DNA from 3 places in the Streptomyces sp. P17 genome. Region 1 is predicted to be linked to each of the others. Evidence: riboswitches for the same ligand, from Rfam matches in the RefSeq annotation. Region 1 holds a riboswitch; each other region holds the start of a gene.

Evidence for each region. A riboswitch is a leader RNA that binds a small molecule or an ion and turns the genes downstream of it on or off. The one in region 1 is predicted to bind thiamine pyrophosphate.
Region 2: it holds a riboswitch for thiamine pyrophosphate, as region 1 does, so the genes downstream of both, RMT89_RS28510 (thiamine ABC transporter substrate-binding protein) here and thiO (glycine oxidase ThiO) in region 1, are expected to answer to the same signal.
Region 3: it holds a riboswitch for thiamine pyrophosphate, as region 1 does, so the genes downstream of both, thiC (phosphomethylpyrimidine synthase ThiC) here and thiO (glycine oxidase ThiO) in region 1, are expected to answer to the same signal.

Annotation. Positions count from the first base shown of each region.
Region 1 is NZ_JAVRBF010000001.1:43,841-54,077, reverse strand. Features, by position in the region: gene RMT89_RS00280 (NAD(P)/FAD-dependent oxidoreductase) at 1-779, shown strand, start outside; gene RMT89_RS00275 (hypothetical protein) at 854-1,804, opposite strand; gene metF (methylenetetrahydrofolate reductase [NAD(P)H]) at 1,861-2,784, opposite strand; gene thiE (thiamine phosphate synthase) at 2,894-3,541, opposite strand; gene RMT89_RS00260 (Rv2175c family DNA-binding protein) at 3,616-3,987, opposite strand; gene RMT89_RS00255 (FAD-dependent oxidoreductase) at 4,040-5,203, opposite strand; gene RMT89_RS00250 (hypothetical protein) at 5,290-5,640, opposite strand; TPP riboswitch at 5,694-5,805, shown strand; gene thiO (glycine oxidase ThiO) at 5,803-6,960, shown strand; gene thiS (sulfur carrier protein ThiS) at 6,957-7,157, shown strand; gene RMT89_RS00235 (thiazole synthase) at 7,161-7,955, shown strand; gene pknB (Stk1 family PASTA domain-containing Ser/Thr kinase) at 8,052-9,977, shown strand; gene RMT89_RS00225 (deoxyribonuclease IV) at 9,994-10,237, shown strand, end outside.
Region 2 is NZ_JAVRBF010000050.1:1,630-11,866, reverse strand. Features, by position in the region: gene RMT89_RS28555 (helix-turn-helix domain-containing protein) at 1-332, shown strand, start outside; gene RMT89_RS28550 (M23 family metallopeptidase) at 514-1,065, opposite strand; gene rpsB (30S ribosomal protein S2) at 1,338-2,261, shown strand; gene tsf (translation elongation factor Ts) at 2,420-3,256, shown strand; gene pyrH (UMP kinase) at 3,443-4,201, shown strand; gene frr (ribosome recycling factor) at 4,343-4,900, shown strand; gene RMT89_RS28525 (phosphatidate cytidylyltransferase) at 4,900-6,024, shown strand; gene RMT89_RS28520 (SRPBCC family protein) at 6,134-6,583, shown strand; gene rlmN (23S rRNA (adenine(2503)-C(2))-methyltransferase RlmN) at 6,878-7,984, shown strand; TPP riboswitch at 8,009-8,116, shown strand; gene RMT89_RS28510 (thiamine ABC transporter substrate-binding protein) at 8,113-9,189, shown strand; gene RMT89_RS28505 (iron ABC transporter permease) at 9,225-10,237, shown strand, end outside.
Region 3 is NZ_JAVRBF010000007.1:105,715-115,951, forward strand. Features, by position in the region: gene RMT89_RS06500 (IclR family transcriptional regulator) at 1-739, shown strand, start outside; gene RMT89_RS06505 (SsgA family sporulation/cell division regulator) at 839-1,276, shown strand; partial or broken gene RMT89_RS06510 (YibE/F family protein) at 1,479-2,110, opposite strand; TPP riboswitch at 2,182-2,372, shown strand; gene thiC (phosphomethylpyrimidine synthase ThiC) at 2,365-4,152, shown strand; gene RMT89_RS06520 (hypothetical protein) at 4,260-4,565, shown strand; gene RMT89_RS06525 (VWA domain-containing protein) at 4,647-6,047, shown strand; gene RMT89_RS06530 (hypothetical protein) at 6,117-6,989, opposite strand; gene RMT89_RS06535 (metallophosphoesterase) at 7,182-8,258, opposite strand; gene RMT89_RS06540 (LacI family DNA-binding transcriptional regulator) at 8,460-9,572, opposite strand; gene hisC (histidinol-phosphate transaminase) at 10,000-10,237, shown strand, end outside.

The DNA.
Region 1 (10,237 bases):
GGTGCCTGGCCCGGAAGGTCGAGTTCCACTTCGGCGCCGAGGTGACCGGGGTGCTGGAGAAGGAGAGCCGGTCGGCGGGTCTTGAACTCGCGGACGGCACGGTGGCGGAGGCGGACCTCGTGGTCGGTACGAGGCCCTGGGGCCTGACCGGGCATGAGGTGTACGGCGTGGCGGACGTCGAGCCCAGGCCGGAGGGTGTGAGCAGCGGCCGGGTCGTGGTCTGCCTGGCGCTGCGCGGTGCGCGCGAGGCGGGTGCCGCGCTCCGGACGGTGGTCCACGCCCCGGACCGGGGTGCCGAGTTGGGCGCCCTCGGGCTCGGTGAGCCGCCCGCGCGGCCGACGGTCCGTGTCGACCGCCCGGACGACCCCGCCCTCAGACCCGACGAGGAGCACGAGTCGGTGGTACTCACGGCGACGGTGCCCTCCCGGACGCTGTACGACTGGACCGCGCCCGGCGCCGCCGACTCCTTCGCGGACCGGATGGTCGAGGCGGCCGAGCGCGCGCTACCGGGCCTGCGTGAGCGGACGCTGTGGCGCGAGGTCCGTACGCCGGTGCACACCGAGGCGGAGACGGGCGCCGAGGGCGGCGCGGTGCCCGCACCCGCGCTGGCCGCGGCGGAGGGGACCTTCCTGTACCCGGCCAACAGCACGCGGATACCGGGCCTGTTCAGCGTCGGCGGCTGGTCGCACCCCGGCGGCGGCCTCCCTCACGCGGGCATGTCGGGTGCGCTGGTCGCCGGACTGATCGTGGAGGGACCGGACTTCCAGGGCTCGCAGTGACCGGGCCCCGGCAGTGATCAAAAGCAGTACTGGTCATCGACAGTGATCGAAAGCAGTACTGGTCTCGGCAGTGATCAGAAGCGGTACTGCTCGTCGTACCCGCCCTGCTGCCCCTGGCCGCCCTGGTACGGGTACGGCTGCTCCGGCGGGAGTTCGCCGCCGTAGGGGTCGTCGGTGCTGCGCTGCTGCGGAACCCACACCCCGCCGGGCGGGGTCGTCTCGCCGGTGTAGGTGCCGGTGACGTACTGGTCCTGGGCGTAGCCCTGCTGGCCGTACTGCTGGGCGTAACCCGCGTCGTACGAGCCGCCGCCATAGGTCTGGGTGCCGATGTACGGGTCGGAGTAGGCGGCGTACTGCTGCTGCCCGGTCGTGTCGTAGCCGTACTGCTGCTGGTCGTACCCGGTGTAGCCGTCGTAGCCGTAACCCTGGTCCGTGCCCTGGGACGCGGTCGCGTACTGGTCCTGGGGCTGGTCCGCCGCCGCGTAGGAGGGGTCGGGGGTGGTGCCGTAGACGCCGTAGGAGCCGGTGTCGTCCGGCAGGGGCTGCGGTTCGTAGACCGAGGTGGTCTCGGCGGCCGAGGGTCCCGCCGCGCGCGAGGGGGTGAAGACGTCGTCGCGGTCGTAGGCGTCGTCCTGGCCGTAGCCGGCGTTGTCGCGGCCGTAGCCGCCCTCGTCGCCGTAGTCGCCCTCGCCCGCCTGGAGGTCGGAGACCTCAAGGGCCGGGTCCTGGTACTCGGGCTCGCCGCGGCGGCGCTTGGAGCCGCCCAGCGCCGGAGCGTTCACCACCCAGCCGGAGGCGAAGCCGCGGCGGAAGGACAGCGTGACGTAGGTCTGCCCGACCGCGAAGGCCGCCGCGCCCAGCGCGATGACGATCACGGACGGGATCAGCACCCCGAGCACGACGCCCAGGAAGCCGACGAAAGCGAGCAGCCGCCAGCGCAGGCGTGCCTTGTACTGCAGCAGCACCTCACCGAGCAGCCACAGCGCGACGATGCCGAACGCGATGTAGAGGACCGTCCAGCCCATGTACGCCCCTCTCCCAGTGGCCGTTACGCAGTGTGTCGTACAGCGGTGCGGCCGGTCTAGGCCTGCGGAGGATGGTGCAGGCCCAGGTTCTCGTAGATCTCCAGTGTCGCCGTGGAGTTGTTGAGCGTGATGAAGTGCAGTCCGGGCACTCCCTCGGCCAGCAGCCGCGCGCAGAACTCCGTGGCGAACTCGATTCCCATGGAGCGTACAGCGGCCGGATCGTCTTTGGCTGTGAGGATCCGCTCTTTCAGAGCCGCCGGGAAGGCCGCGTTGGTGAGGGACGGGATGCGGTCCAGCGTCTTCACGCTGGCGATCGGCATGATCTCCGGGATGATCGGGGTCGCGCAGCCCGCCGCGTCGACCCGGTCACGCAGCCGCAGATAGTCCTCCGGCTCGAAGAACATCTGGGTGATCGCGTAGTCCGCGCCGGCCCGGCACTTGTCGACGAAGTGCCGGACGTCCGTCTCCCACTCCGCGGAGCGCGGGTGCATCGCGGGGAAGGCCGCGACGCCCACACAGAAGTCGCCGGACGCCTTGATCAGTTCGACGAGTTCGGCGGCGTAGGTCAGGCCCTGCGGGTGCGGCACCCAGTCGCCCATGGGATCGCCGGGCGGGTCGCCGCGCAGGGCGAGCATGTTGCGGATCCCGGCGTCGGCGTACTGCCCGATGATGTTGCGCAGGTCGGCCACCGAGTGGTCGACGGCCGTGAGGTGGGCGATCGGGGTGAGCGTGGTGTCGGAGGCGATGGCCTCGGTCGCCTTCACCGTGCCGGCGCGGGTGGTGCCGCCCGCGCCGTAGGTCACGGAGACGAAGTCGGGCGCCACGGCCTCGACCCGGCGCAGCGCGTTCCACAGGTTCCGCTCGCCCTTCGGGGTCTTCGGGGCGTAGAACTCGAAGGAGTACGTCGTCTTGCCGGTCGCGAGCATCTCGCGCACGGTACGAGCGTGGTCCGACCTGGTGGATGCGGTGCCGAGGGCCATACCCGCAGGTTAGTCAGGGGGCGACGGTCCCCCAACCGGATGCCGGATATTTGCCCGAATTGTCGGGTTGTTGTCCAGCCCTTGGACAAACGGCGCCGCTTGAGGGCCGCTACGCCTGCCGCAGCCGCTTCGCGAACTCCGCCGCCGCGGCCCCGGGGTCGTCCGCCTCCGTGATCGCCCGTACGACGACGACCCGGCGGGCGCCCGCTTCCAGCACCTCGTCGAGGTTGCCCAGGTCGATGCCGCCGATGGCGAACCAGGGGCGGTCGGTGCCGAGGGCGGCGGTGTGCCGGACCAGATCCAGGCCGGGGGCATGGCGGCCGGGCTTGGTCGGAGTGGGCCAGCAGGGGCCGGTGCAGAAGTAGTCCACGCCCTCCTGGGCGGCGGCCGCCTCGGCCTCGGACTCCGCGTGCGTGGAGCGGCCGGTCAGGACGTCCTCGCCGAGGATCGCGCGGGCGGCGGACACCGGGAGGTCGCCCTGGCCCAGGTGCAGGACATCGGCCCCGGCGGCGTGGGCGACGTCCGCGCGGTCGTTGACCGCGAGCAGCGTGCCGTGCCGCGCGCAGGCGTCGGCGAAGACCGCCAGGTGCTCCAGCTCCTCGGCGGCCTCCATGCCCTTGTCGCGCAGCTGCACGATGTCGACACCGCCCGCCAGGGCCGCGTCCAGGAACTCGGCGAGGTCGCCCTGGCGCTTGCGGGCGTCCGTGCACAGATAGAGCCGCGCGTCGCTGAACCGGTCGCGTGCGGTGTCGGGCATACGTGTCCCCCCGTTGTCGGTGGTGTACGGGCCTCGGGCGCCCCGCGGCCCGTACACCTGGTGTCGATCAGTGCTCAGACGGCGAGCGCCTGGGCGCGGCGCTTCACCTCCGTGCCGCGATTCTCGCTCAGGGCCTGCGCGGGGGTGCCGGGCAGGCTCTCGTCGGGGGTGAAGAGCCACTCCAGCATCTCTTCGTCGGTGAAGCCGTCGTCCCGCAGTAGCGTCAGGGTCCCGGACAGGCCCTTGACGACCTTCCGCTCGGCCCCGTCGATGAAGGCGGCGGGGACGTGCAGCGCGCGGTTCTCACCACGGCGTACGGCGATGAGCTGGCCGTCCTTGACCAGCTGCCGCACACGCGTCACCTCGACGCCGAGCTGTTCGGCGATGTCGGGGAGGGTGAGCCAGGCGGGGACGAGAGCATCGATCTTTGCGTCAATCTCGGTCACAGAACCAAGCCTGCCATCCCGCACTGACAACAGGAAGCCAGGCCGGTCCGTGCTAGGCCGTCGCCTTCTTCAGCGGCCTCGCCGGGTCCTCCAGCAAGGCCGGGTCCATGCGGGTGCCCGATTCGATCAGCCGGCGTCCCTGCGCCAGATCCCTGGGCCGGCCCACGGCCAGCAGGGCCACCAGACGGCCCTCGCGCAGCCAGCAGACCGTCCAGGCCGGGCCCGTCGGGTCGCCGCGCCACAGGGTCATGTCGGCCGAGGCGTGGTGGCCTGCGTACTGGACGAAGCGGCCGAACTGCTCGGACCAGAAGTACGGGACCGGGTCGTAGACCAGGGGGGCCTCGCCGATGATGTCGGCGGCGACCGTGCGCGGCCCCTGCAGGGCGTTGTCCCAGTGGTGGACCAGCAGACGCTCGCCGTACCGGGCGGAGGGGAAGGAGGCGCAGTCGCCGACCGCGTAGATGCCGGGCGCGGAGGTGCGCAGATGGTCGTCGGCCACCACCTCGCCCTGCGCACCGAGCTCGATGCCGGAACCGGCCAGCCAGGCGGTGACGGGACGGGCGCCGATGCCGACCACGACGGCGCCCGCGGGCAGTCGCGAGCCGTCGTCGAGGACCACCGCGCCGGGCTCGACGCGCGCCACGCGCGCGTGGGTGCGCAGCTCGGCACCGCTGTCGGCGTACCAGGCGGCCATCGGCGCGGCCACCTCGGCGGGCAGCGCCCCCGCGAGCGGCCGGTCCGCGGCCTCGACGACCGTCACCGAGCAGCCCGCCTCGCGCGCGGCCGTGGCGAACTCGGCGCCGATCCAGCCCGCGCCGACGACCACGATGTCGTGCTGCCGGACGAGCACGGGCCGCAGCCTCTCGGCGTCGTCCAGGGTGCGCAGCAGATGCACTCCGGCAATACCCTCGGCCCCCGGCAGCCGGATCGGTTCGGCACCGGTGGCGAGGACGAGGACGTCGTACGGGACGGGCCCCTCGGCGGTGTCCAGTTCATGGTCGGCGGGGCGCACGCCCAGCACCTCGCGGCCGAGGCCGAGTTCGATGCCGAGCGCCTCGAAGTCCACGTCGAAGGCGGATCCCTCGGCCTTGCCGAGCAGGACGGCCTTGGACAGCGGGGGCCGGTCGTAGGGCTGGTGGGGTTCGGCGCCGATCACCCGCACCGAGCCCGTGAAGCCCTGTTCCCGCAAGGCGACCGCGGTCTGGACGCCGGCCATGCCCGCGCCGACCACCACCACCCGCCGCTGCGACGTCGTCGTCTGCTCGCTCACCTGATCACCATAGACAACTGACAATTTGTCAGTCAGCCGTCGTGCCGCGTGACCTGCTCCACAACGCTGGTCCCGTTTCCCGGCTGCGACTCCCACTCCCAGGTCTCCTCAAGGCGCAGCCGCCCGTCGGGCAGCTCCACGACCGTCGACACACAGTGCCCGGACGACGTGGTCCCGTCCCGCTTGAGCTGCACATACCGGAAGTCCAGCCGGTCGCCCTCCCGCGTACCCACCAGATGCCCGCGTACGACATCGCCGCCCGCGTACTCGGCCCAGATCTCCCCGTCCTTCTCGTGGTAGGTGAACCGGGTCCGCGTACCCACCTGACCTGGGGCCTGGTCGGCGACAGGGGCGAGGACGAGGCCGTCGAGCGAGCGGGGCACGGCAAAGGGCTCCCTTACAGAGGCGCGGAACCACGGGCTAGGGTGGCCACCGTACAAGCACTCGCGGGAGCCCGGACGCACCGGGCTGAGAGGGAGGCTGGCGGCCTCCGACCGTACGAACCTGATCCGGGTCATGCCGGCGAAGGGAGGGGCTGGACGCCCATGTCGCCTACGCGTTCGTCAGACGTCCTCGTCCTCGGGGGCGGAATCATCGGCCTGGTCACGGCGTGGCGGGCCGCACAGCGCGGGTTCACCACGGCCGTGGTGGACCCCGAACCGGGCGGCGGCGCCGCCCAGGTGGCCGCGGGCATGCTGGCCGCCGTCACGGAACTGCACTACGGCGAGCAGACGCTGCTCGGCCTGAATCTGGCCTCGGCCCGCCGCTACCCCGAGTTCGCGGCCGAGCTCACCGAGCTCACCGGACAGGACCTCGGCTACCGGCAGTGCGGCACGCTCGCGGTCGCCCTCGACGCCGACGACCGCGCGCATCTGCGGGAACTGCACGCCCTGCAGCGGGAGTCGGGGCTCGACTCCGAGTGGCTGTCCGGGCGGGACTGCCGGCGTCTGGAGCCGATGCTCGCGCCGAGTGTGCGGGGCGGGCTCCGGGTGGACGGCGACCACCAGATCGACCCGCGGCGCCTGGCGCGGGCGCTGGTGACGGCCTGCGAGCGGGCGGGCGTGGTCTTCCACCGGGCGTGGGCGTCCCGGCTGTCCGTCGCCCAGGGACGGGCTGCGGGCTGCGTGACCGACGACGGCACCGCTCTCGGCGCCGGGCAGGTGGTCCTCGCGGCCGGCAGCCTCAGTGGGCGGCTCGCGGGCGTCCCGGAGGACGTACTGCCTCCCGTACGGCCCGTGAAGGGGCAGGTGCTGCGGCTGACCGTGCCGAAGCGGCACGCGCCGTTCCTGAGCCGGACCGTGCGCGCGGTGGTGCGCGGCAGCCAGGTCTACCTCGTGCCCCGGGAGAACGGCGAGCTGGTCGTCGGGGCGACCAGCGAGGAGCTGGGCTGGGACACGACGGTGACCGCGGGAGGCGTGTACGAGCTGCTGCGCGACGCGCACGAGCTGATGCCGGGCATCACCGAGCTGCCGCTGACGGAGACCCGCGCGGGGCTGCGTCCCGGGTCCCCCGACAACGCGCCGCTGCTGGGCCCGACCGAGCTCGACGGGCTGCTGCTGGCGACCGGGCACTACCGCAACGGCGTGCTGCTCACCCCGGTCACCGGGGACGCCCTCGCGCACGCCCTGGTCACCGGTGAACTCCCGGACGAGGCCCGTCCGTTCAGCCCGAAGCGGTTCGCACTCACGGAGCAGCCCGTATGAACATCTCGGTCAACGGCGAGCGTCGGCGGATCGAGCCGGGCACGGCTCTCGACACGCTCGTGAAGTCCCTCACCGCGGCGCCCTCCGGCGTGGCCGCCGCGCTCAACGAAACCGTCGTCCCGCGCGCGCAGTGGTCCTCGACGTCCCTCTCCGAGGGGGACCGGGTCGAGGTCCTGACCGCCGTCCAAGGAGGCTGACCTATGGCCGACGATCCCTTTGTCCTCGGCGGTACGTCCTTCTCGTCCCGCCTGATCATGGGTACGGGCGGTGCGCCCTCCCTTGAGGTGCTGGAGCGGGCGCTGGTCGCGTCCGGGACGGAGCTGACGACGGTCGCGATGCGCCGGGTGGACGCCTCGGTGCACGGCTCGGTGCTGTCGGTGCTGGAGAAGCTGGGCATCCGGGTGCTGCCGAACACGGCGGGGTGCTTCACGGCGGGGGAAGCCGTCCTGACGGCACGCCTCGCGCGCGAAGCGCTCGGCACCGATCTGATCAAGCTGGAGGTCATCGCCGACGAGCGGACGCTGCTGCCGGATCCCATCGAGCTGCTGGACGCGGCCGAGACGCTGGTCGACGACGGGTTCACCGTACTGCCGTACACGAACGACGATCCGGTGCTGGCCCGCAAACTGGAGGACGTCGGCTGCGCGGCGATCATGCCGCTGGGGTCCCCGATCGGCTCCGGGCTCGGGATCCGCAACCCGCACAACTTCCAGCTGATCGTGGAGCACGCGCGCGTGCCGGTGATCCTGGACGCCGGGGCCGGTACCGCCTCGGACGCGGCGCTGGCGATGGAGCTGGGGTGCGCGGGTGTGATGCTCGCCTCGGCGGTGACGCGGGCGAAGGAGCCGGTCCTGATGGCCGACGCGATGCGGCACGCGGTGGAGGCGGGACGGCTGGCGTACCGCGCGGGCCGGATCCCGCGGCGCCACTTCGCGGAGGCGTCGTCTCCGGCGGAGGGCAGGGCGGTGCTGGACCCCGAACGTCCCGCATTCTGAACGGCCAAGTGGGTTGCGTCACAGGACGGCTTCAGTCCCGCTCCTATCCCGGACTGGAAGCCAGGGGTGTCAGTCGCTGCTCGTACACTCGCCTGCGTGGATACGACCCTTCAGGACCCGCTGGTCGGGCAGGTGCTCGACGGACGTTATCGCGTCGAGGCGCGGATCGCCGTCGGTGGGATGGCCACGGTCTACCGGGCCGTGGACACCCGGCTCGACCGTGTGCTCGCGCTGAAGGTGATGCACCCGGGGCTCGCGGCCGACGCCACCTTCGTGGAGCGGTTCATCCGGGAGGCGAAGTCGGTCGCCCGGCTCGCGCACCCCAACGTCGTGCAGGTCTTCGACCAGGGGACGGACGGGTCGTACGTCTACCTCGCCATGGAGTACATCGCCGGCTGCACCCTGCGTGACGTGCTGCGCGACCGCGGGGCGCTGCAGCCCCGGGCCGCCCTGGACATCCTGGAGCCGGTGCTCGCCGCGCTCGGCGCCGCGCACCGCGCCGGGTTCGTGCACCGGGACATGAAGCCGGAGAACGTGCTCATAGGGGACGACGGCCGGGTGAAGGTCGCCGACTTCGGCCTCGTACGGTCCGTGGACTCCGTCACCAACACCACCGGTTCCGTCCTCGGCACCGTCTCCTATCTCGCGCCCGAGCAGATAGAGCAGCCAGGCGCCGCGGACGCCCGCGTCGACGTGTACGCGTGCGGTGTCGTGCTGTACGAGATGCTCACCGGCGAGAAGCCGCACGACGGGGACTCCCCCGCGATCGTGCTCTACAAGCACCTTCACGAGGACGTCCCGCCGCCCTCGGCCCGCGTGCCCGGGCTGGCGTACGAGCTCGACGCGCTGGTCGCCTCGGCCACCGCGCGCACCCGGGACGTCCGCCCGCACGACGCGGTCGCGCTGCTCGCCGAGGCCCGTCAGACGCGTGCCGCGCTCAGCGCGGACCAGCTGGACGCGATGCCCCCGCAGGCGCTCTCCGCCGAGCACGACAACGCCGAGGACCGCACCAGCGTGATCCCGCGTTCGCTGACGGTGCCGCGCCCGCTGCCGGTCAACGAGGACGAGGACCGCTTCTCCCACACCAGCCGTCTGCAGTCCCCTGCCCCGCTCCCGCCGACGAGACGCCGGGGGTCCCGGCGCGGCCCCCTCGCCCTCGTCGTCGCCGCTTTGCTCGTCCTCGGTGTCGGCGCGGGCGTCTGGTACATCAACTCCGGCCAGTTCACCCGGGTCCCGGCGCTGCTGACCCAGACCGAGGCCAAGGCCAAGGACCGGCTGGAGGACGCCGGTCTGGAGGTCGGCAAGGTCGAGCGCGCCTTCAGCGACACCGTCAAGCGCGGCCAGGTCATCAGCACCGATCCGGCCGTCGGCAGCCGCATACGGCAGAACGACTCGGTGAACCTGGTCGTCTCCAAGGGCCCGCAGGTCGTGAAGGTCCCCGACCTGGTGGGCCACCGCCTGGACAAGGCACGGGCCCTGCTGAGGACCGAGGGTCTGGAGCCGGGCATGGTGACCCGGGAGTTCAGCGACTCCGTCCTCAAGGGCATGGTCATCTCGACGAACCCCGAGGCCGGCACCGAGCGCCGCTCGGGCTCCGCCGTCGCGCTCGTCGTGAGCAAGGGCGCCCCGGTCGACGTGCCGGACGTCACCGGCGAGAGCCTGGCGGACGCCAGGGCCGAGCTGGAGGATGCGGGCCTGAAGGTGGAGGTCGCCGCCGAGGAGGTCAACTCCTCCGAGGTCGGCAAGGGCGCGGTGGCCCAGCAGACGCCTCAGCCCGACACCCAGGCCGTCGCGGGCGACACGGTGACGCTGACGCTGTCCAAGGGCCCGGAGATGGTCGAGGTCCCGGACGTGGTGGGCGACAAGGTCGACGACGCCAAGGCCGAGCTGGAGGCGGCGGGCTTCGAGGTCGACGAGGACCGCGGGCTGCTCGGGCTGTTCGGCGACACGGTCAAGAGCCAGTCCGTGGACGGCGGTGACACCGCGCCCAAGGGCTCGACGATCACCATCGAGATCCGCTGACGGGACGTACGCACAGATGACCGTTCAGCAGCTCCGCAATCCCGTCGGCGGCCATGTCCCCGTGGCCGGCGGCCTGAACTCCGTGGGCCTGACCTACGCCCGCGACCTCAAGGCCGAGACCGTGCAGGTCTTCGTCGCCAACCCGCGCGGCTGGGCCACGCCGGCCGGAAACCCGCGGCAGGACGAGGAGTTCCGCGCGGCCTGCGCGCAGGAGTCGATCCCGGCGTACGTCCATGCCCCGTACCTGATCAACTTCGGCT
Region 2 (10,237 bases), on a different contig from region 1:
GGGCGGAGTCGGCCGAGGGCAAGGTCGAGGCATATGTGCGGGCACAGCTGGCCTTGGTGGGGGACCGGCGGCATCGGGCCGTGGTCGCCATTTCCGCGAGCGAGCTGGACGCGGGAGCCCGGGAGAAGATCCGGGCCGCGCACGGCGGGCTGGTCGCGATGATCGTCGAGGCGTTGCGGGACATGGGGCACGCGCAGCCGCGGCTGGCGGCGATGCTGCTGCAGGGCGTCGTGGACGCGGCCGTGCGGCGGATCGAGCTGGGGGCGGCGGAGGAGCCGACCGCGATCACGGACGCTGCGGTGTCCATGGCCTTGCGAGGGGTCCGGGGCTAGGGGGTGTTTTGAAAGTCCCGTGCGGTGCCCGCGGTGTTCGGTGCGTGCCCTCGGCGTGCCGGACGAAGGCCCTCGTACTGGACGTACTTGGGTCTTTGGCCGGTGCGGCGAGGGTGCGTGCCGGGCGCCGTGGGTGCTGTGCGGGACTTTCAAAACACCCCCTAGGGCCGGAACGTCGGCTTCACGGGAGCGGTACTCCCAGCACCGGCAGCAGTCTCGACGGTCCCCTGTTCAGCAGGGACAAGGGGTTCAGGTAGGTGTCGTCCCGCAGCAGGCCCCAGTGGACGCATGCCGCCGCGCAGTGGGACGCAGGGCCACTCGCCGTGCCGACCACCTGGCCTGCCCTCACCTCGTCTCCCTTCGTCACCTCCGGGTCGATCGGCTCGTACGTCGTTCGGAGGGGTGGGGCGCCGGTGTTCTTCAGTTCGATGGAGAGCACACCTCGTCCCGCCACCTGCCCCGCGAAGAGCACTCTGCCCGCCGTCACCGCTCGTACTGGAGTGCCCGCCGGGGCTGCCAGGTCCACCCCTCGGTGGCCTCTGGCATAGGGCGTCGGCGGGGGCTCCCAGCCGCGCAGGACCGTGGGGCCGGGCACCGGCCAGGTCACCGCCGTCGGGCGGCCCGAGGCGGCGTCCGTCGCCGTGAAAGACAGGGGCGCCTCAGGCCCGGCCCCTCCCGGCACCAAAGTCGTCAGCGCCAGTACCGCCGTACCCGCGCATCGTTTCGCTCGCATGCCCACAGACTCGCGCCACCACCGTCGATCATGGCGTGATCTGTGGACCACTCCCCGGTTGTGGACAGCGGCGTCACCCGGTGCCTTCTCGGTCCCGTACACTTCTTCTGGCGATCCGGGTCACCGGGTCGACTTCGCACGCCCCGACATCGGGTCGACAAAACGACCCGTGTCAGCGCTCCTCGGTCCTTCGTGGCACGGCGCATGTGGGCGTCAGGCGCGGGAGCCGTCCGGCATCCGCGGCACAACCGAGAAACTCAAGGAGAACGGCCATGGCCGTCGTCACGATGCGGGAGCTGCTGGAAAGCGGCGTCCACTTCGGTCACCAGACCCGTCGCTGGAACCCGAAGATGAAGCGCTTCATCTTCACCGAGCGCAACGGCATCTACATCATCGACCTGCTCCAGTCGCTGTCGTACATCGACCGCGCCTACGAGTTCGTCAAGGAGACCGTCGCCCACGGCGGCACGGTCATGTTCGTCGGCACGAAGAAGCAGGCGCAGGAGGCCATCGCCGAGCAGGCCACCCGCGTCGGCATGCCCTACGTCAACCAGCGCTGGCTGGGCGGCATGCTCACCAACTTCTCCACCGTCTACAAGCGTCTGCAGCGCCTCAAGGAGCTTGAGCAGATCGACTTCGAGGACGTCGCCGCTTCGGGTCTGACCAAGAAGGAGCTCCTGGTCCTCTCGCGTGAGAAGGCCAAGCTGGAGAAGACCCTCGGTGGTATCCGCGAGATGCAGAAGGTGCCCAGCGCCGTCTGGATCGTGGACACCAAGAAGGAGCACATCGCGGTCGGCGAGGCCCGGAAGCTCAACATCCCGGTCGTCGCCATCCTCGACACCAACTGCGACCCCGACGAGGTCGACTACAAGATCCCGGGCAACGACGACGCGATCCGCTCCGTCACCCTGCTCACCCGTGTGATCGCCGACGCCGTCGCCGAGGGCCTCATCGCCCGTTCCGGTGTGGCGACGGAGGGCAAGGGCGAGAAGGCCGCGGGCGAGCCGCTCGCCGAGTGGGAGCGCGACCTGCTTGAGGGCGAGAAGAAGGCCGAGGAGGCTCCGGCTGCCGCCGAGGCCCCCGCCGAGGCCGCCGCTGAGGCCCCCGCCGAGGCCGCCGCCGAGGCGCCCGCCGAGGCCGCTGCCGAGGCTCCGGCCGCCGATGAGGCTCCGGCTGCCGAGGCCGAGCAGGCCTGACCCGTCAGCGTCAGGGTTGACGGCGGGGGCGGTGACATCAAGTCCGCCCCCGCCGTTCACCCGTAGGTCAGCGGTGGGTCGTCGGTCCGCGACTACATGTGGATCGCAGACTCCGCAGATCTTCGATCTTCCAGACTTCGAGAAAGATTTCGAGACTCATGGCGAACTACACCGCCGCCGACGTCAAGAAGCTCCGTGAGCTCACGGGCGCCGGCATGATGGACTGCAAGAAGGCGCTGGACGAGGCCGAGGGCAACGTCGACAAGGCCGTCGAGGCGCTCCGCATCAAGGGCCAGAAGGGCGTCGCCAAGCGCGAGGGCCGCTCCGCCGAGAACGGCGCCGTGGTCTCCCTCATCGCCGACGACAACACCTCCGGTGTCCTGGTCGAGCTGAAGTGCGAGACGGACTTCGTCGCCAAGGGTGACAAGTTCCAGGCCGTCGCCCACCAGATCGCCGAGCACGTCGCCAAGACCGCCCCGGCCGACATCGAGGCCCTGCTCGCCTCCGAGATCGAGGCCGGCAAGACCGTCCAGGCGTTCGTGGACGAGGCCAACGCCAACCTCGGCGAGAAGATCGTCCTCGACCGCTTCGCGCAGTTCGCCGACGGTTTCGTCTACGCCTACATGCACCGCACCATGCCCGACCTGCCCCCGCAGATCGGTGTCCTGGTCGAGCTGGACAAGGCCGACGCCGAGCTGGCCAAGGGCATCGCCCAGCACATCGCCGCCTTCGCGCCGAAGTACCTCTCCAAGGACGAGGTCCCGGCCGAGGTCGTCGAGTCCGAGCGCCGCGTCGCCGAGGAGACCACCCGCGCCGAGGGCAAGCCCGAGGCCGCCCTGCCGAAGATCGTCGAGGGTCGCCTCAACGGCTTCTTCAAGGACGCCACGCTGCTCGGCCAGCCGTACGCGCTCGACAACAAGAAGTCCGTCCAGAAGGTCCTGGACGAGGCCGGTGTCACCCTGAAGCGCTTCACGCGTATCAAGGTCGGCATCTGAGTCCGTACCGCGATCGACGCTCGACCCCGATAGGGTCGACAGCAGTCGTCCGCGTACGCCGTCACTTGTGTGGCGGACGACAGCAGATCTGACGAGGAGGCCATTGCCGCGCATGGGACACGAACCAGTTCCCATCGGCAGTGGCCTTCTTCGTATGTGCGACCCGTTCAAAGAATTGAGAATTCCATGACCACCAAGGCCCAGAAGAGCGACGACGGCAAAGTACGCGGCCGGTATCTGCTGAAGCTGTCCGGAGAGGCCTTCTCCGGCGGTGGCGGCCTGGGCGTGGACCCGGACGTGGTGCACAAGATCGCCCGCGAGATCGCGGCCGTCGTGCGCGACGGCGCGCAGGTCGCGGTCGTCATCGGCGGCGGCAACTTCTTCCGTGGCGCCGAACTCCAGCAGCGCGGCATGGACCGCGCCCGCTCCGACTACATGGGCATGCTCGGCACCGTGATGAACTGCCTCGCCCTCCAGGACTTCCTGGAGAAGGAGGGCATCGACAGCCGGGTCCAGACCGCCATCACCATGGGCCAGGTCGCCGAGCCGTACATCCCGCTGCGCGCCGTGCGCCACCTGGAGAAGGGCCGTGTGGTCATCTTCGGCGCCGGTATGGGCATGCCGTACTTCTCCACCGACACGACCGCCGCCCAGCGCGCCCTGGAGATCGACGCCGAAGCCCTGCTGATGGGCAAGAACGGCGTGGACGGGGTCTACGACTCCGACCCGAAGGCCAACCCGGACGCGGTCAAGTTCGACTCCCTCGGCTACGGCGAGGTCATCACCCGGGACCTCAGGGTCGCCGACGCCACCGCCATCACGCTGTGCCGCGACAACAAGCTTCCGATCCTGGTGTTCGAGCTTCTGGTGGAGGGCAATATCGCCCGCGCCGTCAAGGGTGAGAAGATCGGCACGCTTGTGGGTGACCAGGACAGCCGGGACTGACAGGCAAGACCTACGGACCCTGACCGGGGGATGGACAATGTCCTGCGGGTCGGGAACCGTGCAGGAAGAAGACGCGACGCAGCCGGCCGCCGCCCCTCAGGAACCGCAGCCGGGCCTACTCAAGACACGCAGGAGCAAGTGGTGATCGAAGAGACCCTCCTTGAAGCCGAGGAGAAGATGGAGAAGGCCGTCGTGGTCGCCAAGGAGGACTTCGCCGCGATCCGCACCGGCCGTGCGCACCCGGCGATGTTCAACAAGATCGTGGCCGACTACTACGGCGCGCCGACGCCGATCAACCAGCTGGCCTCGTTCTCCGTGCCGGAGCCGCGCATGGCGGTCGTGACCCCCTTCGACAAGAGCGCGCTGCGCAACATCGAGCAGGCGATCCGCGACTCCGACCTGGGCGTCAACCCGAGCAACGACGGCAACATCATCCGTGTGGTGTTCCCCGAGCTCACCGAGGAGCGCCGCCGCGACTACATCAAGGTCGCCAAGGGCAAGGCCGAGGACGCGCGCGTGTCCATCCGCTCGGTGCGCCGCAAGGCCAAGGACGCGATCGACAAGCTGATCAAGGACGGCGAGGTCGGCGAGGACGAGGGCCGCCGGGCGGAGAAGGAGCTCGACGACTCCACCCACAAGTACGTGGCGCAGGTGGACGAGCTCCTGAAGCACAAGGAAGCGGAGCTGCTCGAGGTCTGATGAACGACTCTTCCTGGGGAGCGCCGCCACAAGCCGGGTACTGGGGGCCGTCTGACCAGGGGCCTGTCCAGGGGGCTGCCCCGGCGGGTCCCGCGTACGATGCGCCTGAGGCGCAGCACACTCGCCCCATGCCCATCGTGCCCGACGTACCGTCGTATGGCGGAGACCAGGATGACGACCGGGGGGCCGCTCGGCTGAGTGGCCCCCTGTTCCGCGACGAGACGCCGCGGGCGCAGCCCCACGGGAACGCGCCGCAGAATCCGGAGCCCATGCACGACGCCCCGCAGCCTGCGCCCCGACCGCAGAAGAAGAGCGCGGGGCGCGATCTGGGTGCGGCGATAGGGGTCGGTATCGGGCTCGGCGCGGTGATCGTCGCCTCGCTGTTCGTCTACAAGGCCGTGTTCGTCGGCGTCGTGGCCGTCGCCGTCGTCGTGGGTCTGTGGGAGCTGACCAGGCGGCTCGACGAGCGCAAGGGCATCAGAGCGCCGCTCGTGCCCCTCGCGGTCGGCGGTGCCGCGATGGTCGTCGCCGGTTACGTCCGGGGCGCCGAGGGCGCCTGGGTGGCGATGGCGCTGACCGCGCTGGCCGTCCTGGTCTGGCGGATGACGGAACCGCCGGAGGGCTACCTCAAGGACGTCACCGCGGGCGTCTTCGCGGCCTTCTACGTTCCGTTCCTGGCGACCTTCGTCGCGATGATGCTCACCGCCGACGACGGCCCGGCCCGGGTGCTGACGTTCCTGCTGCTGACGGTGGTCAGCGACACCGGGGCGTACGCGATCGGCTGGCGCTTCGGCAGGCACAAGCTCGCCCCGCGCATCAGCCCCGGCAAGACCCGCGAGGGGCTGCTGGGGGCGGTTTCGTTCGCCATGGTCGCGGGCGCGCTGTGTATGCAGTTCCTGATCGACGACGGCGCCTGGTGGCAGGGCCTCGTGCTCGGCCTCGCGGTGGCGGGCAGCGCCACGCTGGGCGACCTCGGCGAGTCGATGATCAAGCGTGACCTCGGCATCAAGGACATGGGCACGCTGCTGCCGGGGCACGGCGGCATCATGGACCGCCTGGACTCGCTGCTGCCGACGGCGCCGGTCGTCTGGCTGCTGCTCGTGCTGTTCGTCGGATCCGGCTGAGCGTCGTATCCGTCCTGGACGAGCCCCCGCCTCGGCGGGGGCTCGCCTGTTCAGTCGGGCGGTCCGGTGGGACGATTTGGGTGTACGCCCTCAAAAAGGGAGTTCAACCATGTCCGTCATCCGAGAATCCATCGACGTCGACTGCACGCCCGAAGACGTCTACGCGTATATCACCGACCCCTCCCACCTGCCCGAATGGCAGCTGAGCGCCGTCAAGGCGGAGCCGCTCGAAGAGGGGCCCCTGCACCCCGGTTCCCAGGTCCGGGTCACGCGCCGTATCGGCAACCGTGAGATCCCGATGACCGTGGAGTTCGACGACCTCGTCCCGGCGCGCAGCTGGGATCTGCACGGGGTCACGGGGCCCGTGCGGCCCCGTACCCACGGTTCGATCGAGCCGCTCGACGACGGCCGTCGCTCCCGCGTGACGATAGAGATCGACTTCGAAGGACACGGTCTGGGCAAGGTCCTGGTGCCCCTCGTCGTCCGTCCCCAGGTCCGCAAGGAGCTTCCGAGGGACGAGGCACTCCTCAAGGAGAGGCTGGAGGGGACCACGGCGTAGGTCCTTTCGGCGGACCGGTCCCGCGGGCGGTCGCCAAGGTCCGCCCCCGGGTCGGCTACATCTGTTTCCGAGGCGCCGCCAGCGTGCGGAAGTGTGCTGCAAGTGGTGTGAGGCACCGGTCCCGCAGCCGCCCGGACGCCTCCGCAGACGCCGCTACTGCGGCAAGGCGCACCGCCGCCGGAGCCGGATCCTGGAAGCCGTCCTCACCTTCTTCGGCAGTCTGCAGGCGGCCGCCCGGGGTGGTATTGCCGGGTGGGAGGGCCTGGTCAATCGATCTGCGACACTGGTACGGCCATGCCTAAGCCCGGAGAACTCACATTCGTCGCCCCGCGCGGAGTCAAGAAGCCGCCGCGGCACCTTGCCGATCTTTCGCCCGCCGAGCGTAAGGACGCCGTCGCGGCGGTCGGGGAGAAGCCGTTTCGTGCCAAGCAGCTCTCGCAGCACTACTTCGCGCGGTACACCCACGACCCCGAGCAGTGGACCGACATCCCCGCCGGGGCGCGCGGCAAGCTGCGCGAGGAGCTGTTCCCCGAGCTGATGACCGTCGTACGGCATCTGTCGACCGATGAGGGGACCACCCGTAAGACGCTGTGGCGGCTGTTCGACGGGACGCTCGTCGAGTCCGTGCTGATGCGGTACCCGGACCGGGTCACCATGTGCATCAGCTCGCAGGCCGGGTGCGGGATGAACTGCCCCTTCTGTGCCACCGGGCAGGCCGGGCTGGACCGGAATCTGTCCACCGCCGAGATCGTCCATCAGATCGTCGACGGGATGCGGGCCCTGCGGGACGGGGAGGTCCCCGGCGGGCCGGCTCGGCTGTCCAACATCGTCTTCATGGGCATGGGCGAGCCGCTCGCCAACTACAACCGGGTCGTGAGTGCCATCCGGCGGCTCACCGATCCGGAGCCCGACGGCCTTGGGCTGTCCCAGCGTGGCATCACCGTCTCCACCGTCGGTCTCGTCCCGGCCATCAACCGGTTCTCCGACGAGGGCTTCAAGTGCCGGCTCGCGATCTCGCTGCACGCGCCCGACGACGAACTGCGCGACACCCTCGTCCCCGTGAACACCCGCTGGAAGGTCCGCGAGGTCCTCGACGCAGGGTTCGAGTACTCCGCCAAGTCCGGACGCCGGCTGTCCATCGAGTACGCGCTCATCCGGGACATCAACGACCAGGCCTGGCGCGGTGACCGGCTCGGGCGGCTGCTCAAGGGCAGGCCCGTGCATGTGAACCTGATTCCGCTGAACCCGACTCCGGGCTCGAAGTGGACCGCCTCCCGGCCCGAGGACGAGAAGGCCTTCGTCGAGGCCATCGCCGCCCACGGCGTGCCGGTGACGATCCGGGACACCCGTGGTCAGGAGATCGACGGGGCCTGTGGTCAGCTCGCGGCCACCGAGCGGTAGTCTGATCGTCGTACGTACATCTTCAATATCCGACAGGGGAGCGCGACAGCGCTGAGAGTGCGGCGATCGGGCCGCAGACCCTCTGAACCTCGCCCAGGTCATTCTGGGTAGGAAGTTCGGTCATCACCGTGAACAACAAGAAGCATCTGGCTGCCTTCGTCGGCCTCGGTCTCGTCGTGCTGTCCGCGTGCGGGTCGTCCGGCGACGGCGAGTCCGCCGGCGGCTCCAGGACTGTCACCCTCGTGAGCCACAACTCGTGGGCCGTCTCCAAGAACGTCCTCGCCGCCTTCGAGAAGGAGTCCGGCTACAAGGTCAAGGTCCTGGAGGACGGCGACGCCGGGCAGGCCGTCAACAAGGCCATCCTCACCAAGGACAACCCGCAGGGTGACGTTTTCTTCGGCGTCGACAACACCCTGCTGTCCCGGGCGCTCGACAACGGGCTCTTCCAGCCGTACGAGGCGAAGGGCCTCGAACAGATCGACGCCGGCTTCCAGCTCGACAAGGGCGAGCACCGGGTCACGCCGGTCGACTACGGCGACATCTGCGTCAACTACGACAAGCAGTACTTCGAGGACCGCAAGCTGACCCCGCCGGCCTCCCTCGACGACCTGATCAGGCCCGAGTACAAGAACCTCCTGGTCACCGAGAACGCATCCACCTCCTCACCAGGACTCGGCTTCCTGCTCGGCACCGCCGCGCAGTACGGCGACGACGGCTGGCCGGACTACTGGAAGAAGCTCAAGGCCAACGGCGTGAAGGTGGTCGACGGCTGGGAGCAGGCCTACAACGAGGAGTTCTCCGGCTCCGCCGGTGGCAAGGCCGCGAAGGCGGACCGGCCGCTCGTCGTGTCGTACGCCTCCTCGCCGCCCGCCGAGGTGATCTACGGCGACCCGAAGCCGACGACCGCTCCCACCGGGGTCGCGGAGGGCACCTGCTTCCGGCAGATCGAGTTCGCGGGCCTGCTGAGCAACGCCAAGAACAGCGAGGGCGGCAAGGCGCTGATCGACTTCCTGGTCAGCAAGAAATTCCAGGAGGACATGCCGCTGAACATGTTCGTCTACCCCGTGGTCGAGGAGGCGAGCGTGCCCGCGGAGTTCACCACGTACGGGCCCGCGGCCAAGGACCCGCAGACCATGGACCCCGCCAAGATCGCCGAGTATCGCGATGAGTGGGTCAAGTCGTGGACCTCGCTCGTACTGAAGTAGCCGGCCGGACCAGGCATGCGGCGCGGCTGGGCCTCATGGCCCTGCCCGTCGCGTTCTTCGGCGTCTTCTTCGCCTACCCTGTCGCCGCGATCGTCGCGCGCGGTCTGCGGGTCGACGGGGGATGGCAGCTCGGCCGGATCGGGGATGTCCTGAGCCAGCCGGACATCCGGCACGTCCTGTGGTTCACCACTTGGCAGGCCCTCGCCTCCACCGCGCTGACCCTGCTGATCGCGCTGCCCGGCGCGTATGTGTTCGCCCGCTTCGACTTCCCCGGCAAGCAGATCCTGCGGGCCGTGGTGACAGTGCCGTTCGTGCTGCCGACGGTCGTCGTCGGTACGGCCTTCCTGGCGCTCGTCGGGCGCGGCGGACTGCTCGACGAGTTGTGGGGCGTACGGCTGGACACGACCGTATGGGCGATCCTGCTGGCGCATGTCTTCTTCAACTACGCGGTCGTCGTGCGCACCGTCGGAGGGCTCTGGGCGCAGCTCGACCCTCGGCAGGAGGAGGCGGCGCGGATGCTCGGGGCGTCGCGCTTGACGGCGTGGCGGCAGATCACCCTCCCGGCGCTCGGCCCGGCCGTGGCCGCCGCCACCCTGATGGTCTTCCTGTTCACCTTCACCTCCTTCGGTGTCGTGCAGATCCTCGGCGGCCCGACCTTCTCCACCCTCGAAGTGGAGATCTACCGCCAGACCTCCGAGATCTTCGACCTGTCCACGGCCGCGGTCCTCACGATCGTCCAGTTCGCGGCCGTCGGCGGAATCCTCGCCCTGCACGCCTGGACCGTACGGCGGCGGGAGACCGCCCTGCGTCTGGTGGACGCCTCGCAGACCGCGCGCCGGCCGCGCGGGGCCGGGCAGTGGGCGCTGCTGGCCGGGGTCCTCGCCACCATCGCCGTACTGCTTCTGCTGCCGCTCGCCGTGCTGGTGCAGCGGTCCCTCGGCGCCCCCGACCTCGCCTACTACCGGGCGCTGACCTCCGCCGACGGCGGAGTCTTCCTGGTCCCGCCGATCGATGCGATCGGCAACTCGCTGTCCTACGCCGTCGTCGC
Region 3 (10,237 bases), on a different contig from region 1:
CCTCATCGGATCCGTCCAACGCGCCATGCGCCTGCTGGAATCCGTCGCCGACCACGAGCACGGCGCCCCCGCCAAGCAACTGGCCCGGGAGAACGGCCTGGCGCTGCCCACCGCCTATCACCTGCTGCGCACCCTCGTCCACGAGGGCTATCTCCGCCGGGACAAAGGCCTGTTCTTCCTCGGGGAGGCGGCCGAGCGGCTGAGCAGCAGCGGAGCACAGCAGAAACGTCGCAGCACGGTCGCCGACGCGCTCGCGCACTGGCGGGACGCCATCGGCGTACCCGTGTACTACGCGGTGTACCAGGAGGGGGAGATCGAGGTCATGTGTGTCTCCGACACCCCGGGCAACCCGGCGGTCGAGGAGTGGGCCGACTTCCGCGAGACCGGGCACGCGCATGCCATCGGGCAGTGCCTGCTGGCCCAGGTGGACGAGGCCACCCGCCGGGACCATCTGGAGCGCTATCCGGTACAGCCCATCACCCCGTACACCGTGCGCGACGACCACACCCTGCTGCGGCGCCTGGACCGGACGCGGCGCATGGAACTGGTGATCGAGCGCCAGGAGTACGCACTGGGCACGGTGTGCGCGGCGATTCCGATCACCGTCGGTACCACCGCGGCGACGATGGCGATCTCTCTTCCGGTTCATCAGGCCGACCGTCTGCTGGCCGCGGCACGGCAGTTGCAGACCGAGATCGGACGTCATCTCGGGTCACTGGCGATCTCTATCAGTATCTGAAAACTCACTCCTTGTGATCTGCCGTGTACGTTCAGCAAGATGCCTCAGTGTCAGGGGGATCATTCCTGGCCAATCCGACGGCAGATGACGGGGTAGGCGATGCGCGAGTCCGTACAGGCAGAGGTCATGATGAGCTTTCTCGTCTCCGAGGAGCTCTCCTTCCGCATTCCGGTGGAGCTGCGATACGAGACCTGTGATCCCTACGCCGTGCGGCTGACCTTCCATCTGCCCGGAGACGCCCCGGTGACCTGGGCGTTCGGGCGGGAGCTGCTGATCGACGGTGTGGGCCGGCCGTGCGGTGAGGGCGATGTGCGCGTCACACCCGCCGACCCCGATGAGCTCGGCGATGTGTTGATCCGGCTTCAGGTCGGCGGCGATCACGCGCTGTTCCGCTCCTCCGCGGCGCCGCTCGTGGCGTTCCTCGACCGCACCGACAAGCTGGTGCCGCTGGGCCAGGAGGGTGCGTTGTCCGACTTCGACGCCAGCCTCGACGAGGCCCTGGACCGCATCCTGGCGGAGGAGCAGAGCGCGGGCTGAAGCGTTAGGGAACGGCAGCGCGGGGAGCCGTGCCGTAACGCTTCAGCGGGGGCTGCGGGGCCGTGCAGGAACGCTTCTTCGCTGAGCGGGGAAGCACCTCGGGCCGACCTCCAGCCTCACCTCTTGCGCCGCCGCCCCGCCCCCCACGCCCCGGAGCCGTCTGGGCACCGGCCATCGCGGGCTCCCGTTCGGAGTGGTCGGCCGAGACCACCAGGGCGGCCAGAGCCGTGGTGACCGGGACAGAGGCGACCAGGCCGATCGAGCCGACCAGCGTGCGCACGATCTCCTCCGCGTACTGGAGGTCCTTGGGCGCCGAGGGCTCGTAGGCGACCACGACCTTCTCGCCCTCGTGAAGTTGCCGCGACTGGTCGGGCTGGACGATCTCGGTGAAGGTGCGGCCCTTGTCCTTGCCGGTGTCGACGCGGACCGTGGCCTTCTTGCAGATGCCGCCCTCCTGCTGCTGCGCAGAGGAGCCCTCGGCGGTGGAGGTGTCGCCGGTCGGCGGGACCCCGGAGGCGTTCGCCGCGGAGCGGCTGACCTCCTCGACCTCGGTGACCGTGGCCTGCTGCGTCTGCCGGCCGAAGCCGACTCCGGTGCGCTCGTGCGGGGCGCGCCGTCCGGCCACAGCACCACGAGCCCGGCGACCACCGCCGCGGTGAACGGGATGAGACCCGCCGCGATGACCTTGCGCAGATGCCTGGAGACCGGAGCCGCCGGTCCATGGGCGTGGCTGTGGGAGTGGCCGTTTCCGTGCCTGTCACCGCCGCCGGTGGATCCGGAACCGGGACCGCGGGGCGGCTCAGGCAGGAGCGGTGGTTCATGCGTCGTGGTCACCGACCGATCATCGCGAGAACGACAGGGGCCCCCTGTTCACCGCGCCCGAATTGACGCTAACGTGGGGGCACCTTTGTACACGCGGGAGCTCGGAGCACCGGGCTGAGAGGGCGCTGACCTCCGTCCCAGCGATGTTTCACGTGGAACGTCACCACACGCGAGTGACTTTTCCCCACGGAACGTCGGCAGACGGAAGCCGCTGCGTCGACCGCCGAACCTGTTACCGGGTAATGCCGGCGTAGGGAGTAGGTCTTATGACCATCAAGGACGCACGCACGCCTGCCTCCAGCCAGGACGAGAAGTCCCAGGAGGCCGGGAAGTCCATCGGCTGGCACAAGGCGTACGTCGAGGGCACGCGCCCCGATCTACGGGTGCCGGTCCGTCAGGTGCACCTCACCAACGGGCAGTCCGTCACGCTGTACGACACCTCGGGCCCGTACACCGATCCGCTCGTCGACACCGACGTCCGCCGGGGTCTGGCCCCGCTGCGGGAGAACTGGATCATCGCCCGCGGCGACACCGAGGAGTACGCGGGCCGTCCCGTCCGCCCCGAGGACGACGGGATCAAGCACACCTCGCCCCGTGGCGGCAACCTGCGCAACCTCGACGCCGTCTTCCCGGGCCGGCCGCGGCTGCCGCGCCGCAGCAGGGACGGCCAGGCGGTCACCCAGCTCGCGTATGCGCGCCGGGGCGAGATCACGCCCGAGATGGAGTACGTCGCCATCCGGGAGAACGTTTCTCCAGAAGTCGTCCGCGAGGAGATCGCGGCAGGCCGTGCGGTCCTCCCGGCGAACGTCAACCACCCGGAGATCGAGCCGATGATCATCGGCAAGCGGTTCCTGGTGAAGGTCAACGCCAACATCGGCAACTCCGCGGTGACGTCCTCCATCGAGGAGGAGGTCGAGAAGATGACCTGGGCGACCCGCTGGGGCGCCGACACGGTCATGGACCTCTCCACCGGCCGCAATATCCACACCACCCGCGAGTGGGTGCTGCGCAACTCCCCCGTCCCCATCGGCACGGTGCCGCTCTACCAGGCCCTCGAAAAGGTCGACGGCAGGGCCGAGGAGCTGACCTGGGAGATCTACAAGGACACCGTCATCGAACAGGCCGAGCAGGGCGTGGACTACATGACGGTCCACGCGGGCGTCCGCCTGCCGTATGTGCCGCTGACCGCCAACCGCAAGACGGGCATCGTCTCGCGCGGCGGCTCGATCATGGCGGCTTGGTGCCTCGCGCACCACAAGGAGAGCTTCCTGTACGAGAACTTCGAGGAGCTGTGCGAGATCCTCGCCGCCTACGACGTCACGTACTCGCTCGGCGACGGCCTCAGGCCCGGCTCGATCGCGGACGCCAACGACGAAGCGCAGTTTGCCGAGTTGAGGACGCTCGGGGAACTCAACCGGATCGCGAAGCGTTTCAACGTACAGACCATGATCGAGGGCCCGGGACATGTCCCGATGCACAAGATCAAGGAGAACATCGACCTTCAGCAGGAGATCTGCGATGAAGCTCCGTTCTATACGCTCGGCCCGCTGACGACGGACGTCGCGCCCGCGTACGACCACATCACCTCCGGCATCGGTGCCGCGATGATCGCCTGGTGGGGCACGGCCATGCTCTGCTACGTCACGCCCAAGGAGCACCTGGGTCTGCCCAACCGGGACGACGTCAAGACCGGCGTCATCACCTACAAGATCGCTGCCCACGCGGCCGACCTCGCCAAGGGACACCCCGGCGCCCAGGAGTGGGACGACGCCCTGTCCGACGCCCGCTTCGAGTTCCGCTGGGAGGACCAGTTCAATCTGGCCCTCGACCCGGACACGGCACGGGAGTTCCACGACGAGACCCTGCCGGCGGAGCCCGCCAAGACCGCCCACTTCTGCTCCATGTGCGGTCCGAAGTTCTGTTCGATGAAGATCTCGCAGGACATCCGCCGTCAGCACGGCAGCACACCGGGGGAGATCGAGGAAGGTATGGCGCAGAAGTCCAAGGAGTTCGCGGCTGCGGGCAACCGCGTGTACCTGCCGATCGCGGACTGAGGTCCATGTGGTGGGTCCGCGTTTCGGAGCCGGCCCGAGGGCAGCACACGAAGCGCGGATCCGTTGGGTCACTGAGTCGGTCAGGGCTCTGGAACGACCGGGAGCGGGTGGCGGAGTATGGCGAGCGGATGGCGCAGGGGACGGTGCCGACTGCAGTCGCGGTGTCGACGCTGGATCGCTGTCAGCCCGCGGTGAGCCTCCAGTCGACCGACGAATACGAGCACTGGGGGCTGACGCATTTCCTGCTCAACGGCCATCACAAGCTGGAGGCGGCGGCCTCGGCCGGACGTCCCGTGCAGCTTCTGTCGCTCCTGGCCATGGACGAGAGCCTGTCCGGCCCCGATGATCACCACAGGTTGGGAGCCCTGCGCTCACAGCCCAGCCTGAGCCGTGGGGCTCGGTCGGCCCGGTGACCTGGGTCAGTTCGCGGCCGCCCCGGGGTGAGGTGGTGTTCCGGGCTTTCGGGGCACCGCCTCACTGGGCAGACTGATCCCATGACCGCACTGAGCAAGGGCGCCAATCTTCCTGTCGAGTCCCCGGCGGTACGCGTGGAGCTCTCCTGGTCCGAGGGACCCGGAGTGCCCGACGTGGACGCCTCGGCGCTGCTGCTGACCGCGGCCGGACGCGTGCGGGACGACGCCGACTTCATCTTCTACAACCAGCCGCACCACGCCTCCAAGGCCGTCAGCCACCTGGGCAAGCAACGCGTCGGGGGCGTCGTCACCGACACCGTGGCCGTCGACCTCGGGGCGGTGGAGCCGGCCGTCGAGCGGATCGTGCTGTGCGCGTCGGCCGACGGCGGGACGTTCGGGCAGGTGCCCGGACTGACGCTGAAGCTGGTCGACGACCGGACCGGGAGCGAGGTCGCGCGGTTCGTCGCGGCGGCGGCCACGGAGACCGCGTTCATCGGCGGCGAACTGTATCTGCGCCAGGGGAAGTGGAAGTTCCGGGCGGTGGGACAGGGGTACGCGTCCGGACTCGCGGGGCTGGCAACGGACTTCGGCATCTCGGTGGACGAGGAGGAGACCGCCCTACCGACACCACCGCCGGTGCCGAGGGCGGCGCCGGCGCCCGCCGTATCGCCGGCCGCCCCGCCGGCCGCCCCGCCCGCCGCGCCCTCTGCCTCCCCCAGTCTCACCAAGGGCGAAGAGCGCCTGCCCGTGGACATGCGCAAGCGGCTGGACCTCCGTAAGCAGCAGGTCGCGGTCAGTCTCAGCAAGCATGGTGCCGCCGGTATCACCGCTCGCGTCATCCTGGTGCTGGACGCCTCCGGGTCCATGTCGTTCCTGTACTCCCGGGGAGTCGTCGCGGACGTCGTGGAGCGGATGGCCGCCGTGGCCGCGCAGTTGGACGACGACGGGGAGATGCAGGCCTGGACCTTCGCCTCGAACCCGGCCCGGCTGCCCGACTTCCGGCTCGGGGAGCTGCCGGAGTGGATGCGGCTGCACGTCAGGTGCGGTGAGATGAGCCTCTTCGGGGCCAAGAAGCGGAAGAAGGGGCTTGAAGAGAGCCAGGTCGACATGCGGACGGTCGGCATCCAGAACGAGGAACAGAAGGTGATCGCCGAAGTCCGCGCCTACGTCCGCCAGAACCCCGCCCCGGTCCCCACCCTGGTGCTGTTCTTCTCCGACGGAGGCGTCTACCGCAACGCCCAGATCGAGAAGGAGCTCCGGGAGGCCGTCGAGGAGCCGATCTTCTGGCAGTTCGTGGGCCTCGGCAAGTCCGACTACGGCGTCCTGGAGCGCTTCGACACCCTGCCCGGCCGCCGTGTCGACAACGTCGGTTTCTTCGCGGTGGACGACATCAGCACGGTCCCCGACCAGGAGCTGTACGACCGGCTGCTGTCGGAGTTCCCGCACTGGACGGTGGCCGCACGCAGCGCGGGCATCCTCTGATCACAGCTGAAGGCCCGGACATTCGGCTTGCGCACCCCGCGGCGGGGGGCGCAAGCCGAGGGACCAGGGTCACTCCGGCTGGTGCTCCGGGCCCCCGAAATCCGGACTGGTGTAGTCCGGACTGCTGAAGCTCGGGCGTGGGCCTGACGCAGGGCCCTCTCCGGGGCTGGAGAAGCCCGGGCGGTCGTAGCCGAGGCTCGGCATGCGGCTGGTCGGCGCCGTGGGTGCCGTGCGGTGCAGGGCGGCGGCGGTGCCGGGGTCGGCCAGCGCGTCCCGCAGGAACGGCAGGATGCCGCGCTCCAGCAGGGCTTCACGCCAGGCTTCCCTGGCCCGGGCCACCTCGCTGCCCAACTGCCCGTAGGGGCCGGTGTCGAGTGCCGGCCTGTTGCGCAGGGCGGTGAGCAGCAGTCCGACGGCGGCGACGAGGATCGCGGCCGCCGTCACGGCGCCGAACACCCAGCCGGTGGTGAGCATCGTCTGGGCGAACGCCGGCTCGGGTTCGAGCATCTTCAGGATGTAGCCCACGAGCAGGAAGATCGCCGCGGCGATTCCGGCGAGGACGGGGGTGAGGACTGCCGCGACGGCGACGATGCCCGCGCCGGCGGTCTCGGCGGCGCCCTCTCCCATGGTGGCGGCGAGCCCCATCACGCTCGGACCCGACTCGGTGGAGCCGGACTCGCGAACGGACGACGGGGTGGACGGCGCCGGGTGGCGCAGTTCCTCGCGGACCTTCACGTAATGCTGGTACTCGGTCGCCGCGGCCGCCGTGATGATCGCGGAGGCGTTGAGCGCCATGGTGCGCAGCTGTTCGGGGTTGAGCCGCTGTCCGACAGCGGCCAGTTCCGGGCGGGTTGGTGCGGAGCGCAGCGCCTCATCGAGGATCCGCTCGTACTCCTGGCGGTCCTCACTGTGCAGGTGCTGCGGAACGCTGTTCATGTGCATCCCCCGATGCTCCGTAGGGCTTGGGGCTCGCATGGCGACGAGCCGTCGGGCAGAAACGGAGGGGAGCCTGCTACGGATAAGCCGATGGTAGAGCGGTGACGGCACACGGTGACAGGGGGTTTCCAGAAATTGGGCCCTGGCCTGCGTCGTCTTCGGCCGTTCCGGCCCGGGGGAGGTCTGCCCGCGGAACGTTCAGATATCCAGGGGAAGTTGCTGGACCAGCAGTTTTCCGGCCATGGTCACTCCGCCGTCCATCGCGATGGCCAGACCGCCGGCGTAGATGTGCGGTCCCTCGACCACCGGCCCGCCGCCGTCCTCGCCGTCCTCGGAGCCGACCTCGCCCAGCAGATAGGGAATCGGGCTGTGGCCGTGAACGATACGGGTGCCGCCGTACGTATCGAGGAGGGAGCGTACGGCGTCGGAGCCGCCCTCGTCGCGGAAGGAGAAGCGCTTGGTGAACTTGCGGAACAGGTCCCAGCACTCGTCCGCGTCGTTGCGGGTGAGGGTCTCGCGGACGGTGTCGTTGACCTCTTCGATGGAGCGGCCGTAGTCGAGGTAGGCGGTGGTGTCGGAGTGGACGAGCAGATGCCCGTCGACCTCCTCCATGGCGTCCAGGCGGGCCATCCACTGGAGGTGGTGGTCCTGGAGGCGGTCCATGTCGGTCTTCTGTCCGCCGTTGAGCAGCCAGGCCGCCTGGAAGGTGGCGGTGCCCGCGCCGGAGTTGACGGGGGTGTCGGAGAACCGCTTGGCGCCGATGAGCAGCAGTTCGTGGTTGCCCATCAGGGCCTTGCAGTAGCCGCCGGCCGCGGCGGCCTCGGCGGACAGCCGCATCACGAGGTCGATGACGCCGATGCCGTCCGGGCCGCGGTCGGTGAAGTCGCCGAGGAACCACAGCCGGGCGGTGCCCGCGCACCAGTTGCCGGCGGAGTCGATCAGGCCCTTCTCCTGGAGGGCGGCCACCAGTTCGTCGAGGTAGCCGTGGACATCGCCCACGACGAACAGCGGACCGGGGCCGCCCGACTGCTGCGCGGGCACCGCCGTCACCGGCTCGACGGTCACCTGAAGCGTGTCACCGCGGTTGATGACGGGCAGGTCGCGCTGGGTGGGGGTGTACCCCTCGGGGTAGGTCTCCTCGACCGGCGGCGCGATGTCGCCCGGATGCGTGCTGTGGATGTACGGACCGGTCTCGTGGACGTACGCGGGCACCCGGAAGTCGCGCAACGTCGCCGTCCGCTCCACCTCGGGTCCCTGACCGGCCCCCTGAGTCATCAGACCCCTCCACCATCGCGCCGCATCTGCACCGCATCGGACTGCCTGGTCGCAGCGGCCCGCGGTGTCGTGGGCCCATCATAGGAATGCCGATCGCGCCATGTGATGACCCAGGGGTGGTGAATCAGAGCAGGGCTCCGGTTCACCGCGGCTTTCGCCCCGGTTGGGCAGGGCTTCTACCGCCTGCGTTTACGGCCGGTTCTACTGCTCCTCGGGCGACCGCGGCGGACTGACGGTCGTGCGCGGCGAACGTCGCTGGGACGAGGTACGCACGATCAGCTCGGTCGGTATCACCTGCTCGACCGGTTGGTCCGATTCGACCCCCTCGATCGCGTCGATGAGCAGCTGCACCACCGCCGTGCCGATCCGGCGCGGCTTCAGCGAGAGCGTGGTGATGGGCGGCTCGGTGTTGGCGTACACGGTGGACTCGCTGCAGCAGACGAGCAGCAGGTCGTCCGGTACCCGCAGCCCGTAGCGGCGGGCGGCGGCGAGCAGATCGGTGCCGTTCGGGTCGAACAGGCCGTAGACGGCGTCGGGGCGGTCGGGGCGGGCCAGCAGCCGGTCGGCGGCGACGGCGCCCGCGCACGGGTCGTGCGCCGGGTAGGCCTCGTACACCGGATCCTGGCCGACCCGCTCGCACCAGCGGAGGTAGGCGGTGGTGGACAGATGGGTGTACGTGTCCGTCGTCGTCCCGGTCAGCAGGCCGATCCGGCGGGCGCCGGCGTCGGCGAGATGATCGAGGATGCCCATGACCGCGGCCTCGTGGTCGTTGTCGACCCAGGCGGTGACCGGCAGCGAGCCTCCCGGGCGGCCGTCGGAGACGACCGGGAGACCCTGCCGGACCAGTTCGCTGACCACAGGGTCCTGGTCTGAGGGGTCGATGACGACGGTGCCGTCCAGGGCGACGTTCGACCACACGTCGTGGCGGGAGGTCGCGGGGAGGATGACGAGGGCGTAGCCGCGGGCGAGCGCGGCTGAGGTGGCGGCTCTGGCCATCTCGGCGAAGTAGGCGAACTCGGTAAAGGTGAAAGGTTCATCCCCGTACGTCGTCACGGTCAGGCCGATGAGGCCCGACTTTCCGGTACGGAGGGTTCGGGCCGCGGCCGATGGGCGGTACCCCAGCCGGTCGGCGACCTCGCGGACGTGGCGTCGGGTGGCGTCGGGGAGCCGGCCCTTGCCGTTGAGGGCGTCGGAGACGGTCGTGATGGAGACTCCGGCGGCGGCGGCGACGTCTCTGATGCCTGCCCGGCCCGGCCGGTTGCCCCGGCGGGCGGTCTCCGCGCGGCTCACCTGGTGCTTCCCTGCTGCTGTCATGGCGAGCCGATAGTAGGGCTCATGCGGTGGGGTAGTGCGGACGCATATGCAGCGGTTGACAGGCACGTTTCTGCAAGGTCATGCACCGTCAGAAGCTTTGGATTGCAAGGGAGTTGAGCGCTCCCATGGCAATACGTGACTTGTCGGCGTGCGCACACCTGCCAAGGTTCCGATGTTTCGAAGAGGTCTCAACTCACCTTCACGAGGGATGCGCGCCACGGCGCGAGCCACCGGCGCATAGATATATGTGTGACGCGCCCCCTACTTCGTACAGCTTCTGCCCCTGATGCCCCTGATGCCCCTGATGCCGGTGTGACGCAGGAGGTCGGTCCGCACCTGTACGCAGCCGAGCCGAATCCTCATAAGGTGAGAAGCATTGGAAGCCGGTGGTGACGATGGGCCGCCGGTGGTCGCGAGGAGGACTGCGGTGAGCGAGACGAGCCCCAAGCTGCGCGCCGAGCTGGAGGGTATCCCCACCTACAAGCCGGGCAAGCCCGCCGCGGCCGGCGGCCCGGTCGCCTACAAGCTGTCCTCCAACGAGAACCCCTATCCGCCGCTGCCCGGGGTGATGGAGAGCGTGACGGCCGCCGCCTCCGCCTTCAACCGCTACCCGGACATGGCGTGCACGGGCCTGATGAACGAGCTCTCCGAGCGCTTTGGCGTCC